Regions from separate parts of the Clostridium oceanicum genome, predicted to be linked through region 2. Evidence: a T-box and tRNA genes for the amino acid it is inferred to sense, from the RefSeq annotation. Region 2 holds a T-box; the other holds one or more tRNA genes.
What was found. A T-box is a leader RNA that pairs with one kind of tRNA and senses whether it is charged. The one in region 2 lies ahead of ABDZ71_RS15570 (glycine--tRNA ligase), so its partner is inferred to be a tRNA-Gly.
Positions count from the first base shown of each region.

Region 1 (3,428 bases), on a different contig from region 2:
ATGTTTGGGAAAACTATTTAGAAGATGATATAGTTAATATGTATCTTACTTTTTTTGTTAAGGAAAGTAACAATATATATAGAAGATTTGATGAAGAGCATAGAGAAAGAGCTTATAAAAATGAAGAAATAAAAGAAATAATAAAAAACATAGGATTTAAATTAGTAAAAGAATTTGATAATTATAAAATAGATAAAGACATCGATGAAAACACTGAAAGAATAGTATATGTACTGACAAAGTAGTTACAAATAATTATATGAAATTAAGGTGGTATTTATATGAAAGATAAATTAATAAAAGCTTTAGCAAAAGAAGGACAAATTAGAATAATAGCAGCTATAACTACAGAAACAGTTAATGAAGCTGTGAAAATACATAAATGTGCTCCTACTGCATCAGCAGCTCTTGGAAGAATGGTTACCGCAGGAGTTTTAATGGGTTCAACTTTAAAATCTGAAAAAGATACTTTAACTCTTCAAATTTCAGGGGGAGGAATAGCTAAAAACGTTGTTGTTACATCTTATTCAAATGCTAGTGTAAAAGGTTATATAGGAAACCCTAAGGCAGATCTTGAGCCAAATAGTAAAGGTAAATTAGATGTAGGTGGAATAATAGGTAAACAAGGTAATCTATCTGTTATAAGAGATATGGGACTAAAAGAACCTTATGTAGGTCAAGTTCCTATATATACAGGAGAAATTGGAGATGACATAGCTTATTATTATACTGTATCAGAACAAACACCTTCAGCTGTTGGGTTAGGAGTTTTAGTAGATAAAGATTTATCTGTAAAATGTTCTGGTGGATTTATAATACAAATGCTTCCAGGATCAGATGAAATGTTAGCAGATATAGTAACTTATAGATTACAAGAGATACCATCTATTACTGAGATGATATTAAAAGGAATGTCTATTGAAGAAATTATTGAATACATATTTGAAGATATGGATTTAAAAATATTAGATGATACTTTAACACCAAAATATGAATGTAATTGTTCTAAAGAAAGAGTAGAGAAAGCCCTTATAAGTTTAGGAAAAGAGCAATTAAATGAAATATATAAAGAAGGAAAAGATGAAGAGATAGAATGTCATTTTTGTGATAAAAAATATAAGTTTACCAACCAACAAATAGGAGAACTATTAAAACAAATTTAAAAAAACTGTTGAAATTATTTACAAAATATAATATAATATTATTGTCGTTGGTTAAGTGTGGGCGCATAGCTCAGCTGGGAGAGCATCTGCCTTACAAGCAGGGGGTCACAGGTTCGAGCCCTGTTGTGCCCACCACATTTATGGCCCAGTGGCTCAGTTTGGTTAGAGTGCCGGCCTGTCACGCCGGAGGTCGAGGGTTCGATCCCCTTCTGGGTCGCCAACACGGCTTCATAGCTCAGTCGGTAGAGCAGAGGACTGAAAATCCTCGTGTCACTGGTTCGATTCCAGTTGAAGCCACCAAAATGCGGGAGTGGCTCAGTGGTAGAGCGTCACCTTGCCAAGGTGAACGTCGCGAGTTCGAATCTCGTCTTCCGCTCCAATATGGCGCTATAGCCAAGTGGTAAGGCAGAGGCCTGCAAAGCCTTTATCCCCAGTTCAAATCTGGGTGGCGCCTCCAAAAAAAGCATTCTAAAAATTAGAATGCTTTTTTTATATGAAAAATTATAAATTTATAATTTTAAAATTTATTTTCTAGAAAATTATAGATTATTTTCAATACAGAGAATACTTCCTCTATCTATTAATTTATCATTTCTTAAAAATATAGGCTTAACATTATGCTTATTTAAAAATTGTAATACTTCATTTCCGTATTTATAAAACTTTAAGTTACCATAAAAAGCAATAGTTTTTTCATCTATAAGTCCACAACAACCGCCTATAAACCCATAATCTAGTCCTGGAAGTAAAATATCACCAGGAGGTAATAGAAGTACATCAAATTTATTTTTAGTTAAAATTTTAGCTATTTTTATATCGCTAGTCATTACTGCATTAGGTGAAACTATAGCCGTAGAACATTTTGAATAACCTTGAGATATATTTATTAAGTTTTTGTTTTTTACTAAATCTAGTAAAGTAGGATCTGTAAACTTTAAATTATGCATAAATATTTTTTTTGTATTTACAGCGTTTAAAATTATATCTTTAGGATATTTATTTTTTAATGAATTTTTAGATAGGATAACTTTAAAATTTAATTTTTTTAATTTATTTATAAATTTTGAATCTGTATCTTTATGTAAAAGTAATCTGTTTTTATCTATTATATTTAATAACATATCCGGATGACCACAAACTGCATCATATAAAAGATTAGAAGTAGGACAACAAATTATTTCTAATCCAAATTTTTTTAGATTTTCTTTTTCTATATTAGATATTCTACTATCTACTAGTGCAAATTTCATATGTTAGATCTCCTTTTTATGTGCCTTATACTAATATATTAAATTCTAGATATATAAATTTCAATAATAAAAATTTATGTCGAGATTTGTTTAATAATTAAAAGTATATGAATTATATTTAAACACATACTAGTTTAAGAAAGGAGTGAAGATATGTTACTATTCACTTTAATATATGATGATGATAAACAGATTATAGTTGAAGAAATAAATAATATAAGAGAAAAATTTAAAAGTAAAGATATGGTTGTTGGAGTATCTGAAAGTATAGAAAATAAAACTCACTTCATTAAATTTTATTCTGAAAAAGATGATTTAGAAAAGCATTTTTTTGAAGAGTTTAATAAAAGCATTGCTATGCTTTTATATAAATGTCTTTTAGATGATTTTTTTGATAAATATATAGATAGATTTATAACAGATAGTTATTTCTTTTTGAAAAATCAAGAAAAAACAAAGATTAGAGATAAAAGTTTAATTGTACTTAGAGATGATGAAAGAGCACTAGAAGGATGTTCTATTTATTGTTTTAATAAAAAAAATGATGTGTTATATAAAATAAGAAATATTATAGCTGGAGATACAAAAGAAATAAATATAGATGGATTTATAACATTTAGAATGAAAGAACTAAGTAGAGATTTAGAAAGTATAATAGATAAAGTTGTAGAAAAATATATGGTAGAAAAAGAATATAATGAATTTATAAAACTATTAAAATATTTTGTTGATATGGAAGAAAGCAAAATAGATGAGATAAATATAATGATAGATAAAGAAGGAAAGTATACTTTAAAAGATAAAGAAGGAAATGATTTAACTTATAGTATTTACTTAGATACAGAAGATGTAAAATATATTGAAAGTATAAGTATAGATGATATGCTTTTAAGTTGGCTTATTACAAATGTTCCTGAAAAAATTAGGATTCATAATATAGATAATTGCAATAATAAAGAACTTATAGGTACCATAAAAAATGTGTTTGAAAACAAAGTTGAAATATGTGAAAATA
Region 1 is NZ_BAAACG010000019.1:551,560-554,987, reverse strand. It holds gene ABDZ71_RS19105 (class I SAM-dependent DNA methyltransferase) at 1-245, shown strand, start outside; gene hslO (Hsp33 family molecular chaperone HslO) at 282-1,163, shown strand; tRNA gene ABDZ71_RS19095 (tRNA-Val) at 1,223-1,298, shown strand; tRNA gene ABDZ71_RS19090 (tRNA-Asp) at 1,306-1,383, shown strand; tRNA gene ABDZ71_RS19085 (tRNA-Phe) at 1,388-1,463, shown strand; tRNA gene ABDZ71_RS19080 (tRNA-Gly) at 1,468-1,542, shown strand; tRNA gene ABDZ71_RS19075 (tRNA-Cys) at 1,547-1,620, shown strand; gene ABDZ71_RS19070 (DUF6873 family GME fold protein) at 1,703-2,413, opposite strand; gene ytxC (putative sporulation protein YtxC) at 2,567-3,428, shown strand, end outside.
Region 1: it encodes a tRNA-Gly, which carries the amino acid that the T-box ahead of ABDZ71_RS15570 (glycine--tRNA ligase) is inferred to sense. The anticodon was not compared.

Region 2 (3,428 bases):
GTTTAAAGGATCCTGATTTAAGATATAGACAAAGATATGTAGATTTAATAATGAATAGTGAAGTTAAAGATACTTTCATGAAAAGAACAGCAATAATAAAATCTATGAGAGAATTTTTAGATAATAAAGGATTTATGGAAGTTGAAACACCAGTGTTATCACCTATAGCAGGTGGTGCAGCTGCAAAACCGTTTATAACTCACCACAATGCATTAAATATGGATATGTATCTTAGAATAGCACCAGAACTTTATTTAAAAAGATTAATTGTTGGTGGATTTGAAAAAGTATATGAAATAGGTAAGAATTTCAGAAATGAAGGAATGGATGTAAGACATAATCCTGAATTTACTTCTATAGAATTATATGAAGCCTATGCAGATTATAATGACATGATGGAAATAACAGAAAACATGGTAGCTTATATTTGTGAAAAAGTATTAGGTACTACAAAAGTTCAGTACCAAGGAACAGAAATAGATTTTACTCCACCATGGAACAGAGTAACTATGGTAGATGCAGTTAAAAAATATTCTGGTGTAGATTTCAATGAAATAAAAACACATGAAGAAGCTAGGGAAGTAGCTAAAGAAAAAGGTGTAGAATTAAAGAAAGACTTAAAAGACTGCACAAAAGGTGATATATTAAATGCATTATTCGAAGAATATGCAGAAGAAAAACTTATCGAGCCAACTTTTATATGTGATTACCCTGTTGAAATATCACCATTAACTAAGAAAAAAAGAGGAAACGAAGAATTTACTGAAAGATTTGAAGGATTTGTATTTGGAAGAGAAGTATGTAATGCTTACTCAGAATTAAATGATCCTATAGTTCAAAGGGATAGATTTGTTCAACAACTTAAAGAAAGAGAACTAGGTGACGATGAAGCTTATATGATGGATGACGATTTCATAAATTCATTAGAAATAGGTATGCCACCAACAGGAGGACTTGGAATAGGTGTAGATAGACTTATAATGTTCTTAACAGATACTTATTCTATAAGAGACGTTATATTATTCCCAACTATGAAACCTCAGAATAATAAATAAATTTAAGAGTATAATATTATAATAATAATTAAATATAAGAATGCGATGATAAAGAGGAGTAATAATAAGTGTTTTTAGAGAAGTTGTGGTAGGTGAAAACAACTAATTACTTATTATGAAAGGCGCTTTTGAGTAATATTTTGTAAAAGTAGGGCTATTGCCAAAAAGGGTGGAACCGCGAATATTTTCGTCCCTTTAATGGCATAGCCCTTTTGTTATATATTTTTAAACATTTATATAAATTTTTAAAATACGAGGAGGAAATTTTATGGCTTTTGAAAAAACTATGGATAAGATAGGATCACTTTGCAAAAATAGAGGATTTATATTCCCAGGTTCACAAATATATGGAGGACTAGCAAACTCATGGGATTATGGTCCTTTAGGAGTAGAACTTAAAAATAACGTAAAAAAAGCTTGGTGGAGAAAATTTGTTCAAGAAATTCCACAAAACATAGGAATTGATGCAGGAATATTAATGAATAGAGAAGTATGGGTAGCTTCAGGCCATGTAGGAGGTTTTTCTGATCCTCTTATGGATTGTAAAGAATGTAAATCAAGATTTAGAGCGGATAAGTTAGTAGAAGAGCATATGACAGAGCAAGGAGTAGAAAAAGCAAGTGCAGATGGCTGGTCAAATGAAAAGTTAAAACAATATATAGATGATAATGGAATAGTTTGTCCTAAATGTGGAGAAAAGAATTTTACAGATATAAGACAGTTTAATCTTATGTTTAAAACTTTCCAAGGAGTAACAGATGATGCTAAATCAGAAATATATTTAAGACCAGAAACAGCTCAAGGTATATTTGTTAATTTTAAGAATGTCCAAAGATCTGCTAGAAAGAAAATACCTTTTGGTATAGCTCAAATAGGAAAATCTTTTAGAAATGAAATAACACCAGGTAACTTTACTTTTAGAACAAGAGAATTTGAACAAATGGAAGTAGAATTTTTCTGCAAACCAGGTACAGATTTAGAATGGTTTAAATACTGGAAAGACTATTGCTGGAATTTCTTATTAAATTTAAATATGACAAAAGAAAATATAAGATTTAGAGATCATAGTAAAGAAGAGTTATCTCATTATAGTAGTTGTACTTCTGACATTGAATTCTTATTCCCATTTGGATGGGGTGAACTATGGGGAGTAGCTGATAGAACAGATTATGATTTAAAACAACATTTAGAGCATTCAGGAGAGGATTTAAGATATTTAGACCCTACTACTAATGAAAGATATATCCCTTATTGTATAGAACCTTCATTAGGAGCAGATAGAGTTGTTTTAGCATTTTTAGCAGATGCATATGATGAAGAAGAATTAGAAAATGGTGACGTAAGAAAAGTACTTCATTTCCATCCAGCATTAGCACCATATAAAGCTGCTATATTACCATTAAGTAAGAAATTATCTGATAAAGCTTTAGATGTATATAAAAAGTTAAGTAAAAAATTCAATATTGATTATGATGAAGCTGGAAGTATAGGAAAAAGATATAGAAGAGAAGATGAAATTGGAACACCTTATTGTATAACTATAGACTTTGATACTTTAGAAGATGAATCAGTAACAATAAGAGATAGAGATACAATGGATCAAGTTAGAGTTAAGATAGATGAATTAGATAAATTCTTAGAAGAAAAAGTGGATTTCTAATTTAAAACACTATATAAAAATAGTACTTTAATGTAAATATAGTAAAACCCTATATAATAAACCTTTAAAAAGTTTATTATATAGGGTTTTTAAATTTTAATATAAAAAAATCAGGTGATATTTTTAAATCACCTGAGAATGAAATAGGGTTTAATCATGGGGATATGTTATATGTTTAAATAAAACTTGGGGAATTATATTAGATTCTTACGGCACGAAAAAAATTATACCACTTTTTATTTTAATTTTCAACAATATATGATATTTTTTTTAAGAAAAAATGATTAATATGTATTAAAGTTACTTTTCAGAAAAAAATTAATTATTTGATTATTATTACATTTTAAAATAATGTATAATAATCTATGTAATTTAGTTTGTAGTTAAAAAATATGTTATAAAATAAATATATCAAATACAAATATATTTTATTCTATTAAGATATTTATATATATTTTTAAAATGATATAATGTAGAGGGATTAGTTAATATATGATTTTAATATTTTAACCATATATAAATAAACTCAAGTATTATAAAATTGATAGATAAACATTATGTTTTTTACTATGGAGGTTTATAAATGAATAGAGATTTTAGTGAATTTAAAGAATATATAAAAGGTAAAAAGACAGCTGTTGTAGGTATAGGTGTAAGTAATAAGCCATTAATTCATTTTTTAGCTAAATTAGGAGCTAAGGTTAGCGGTTTTG
Region 2 is NZ_BAAACG010000016.1:1,649-5,076, reverse strand. It holds gene lysS (lysine--tRNA ligase) at 1-1,055, shown strand, start outside; T-box leader at 1,092-1,253, shown strand; gene ABDZ71_RS15570 (glycine--tRNA ligase) at 1,324-2,715, shown strand; gene murD (UDP-N-acetylmuramoyl-L-alanine--D-glutamate ligase) at 3,299-3,428, shown strand, end outside.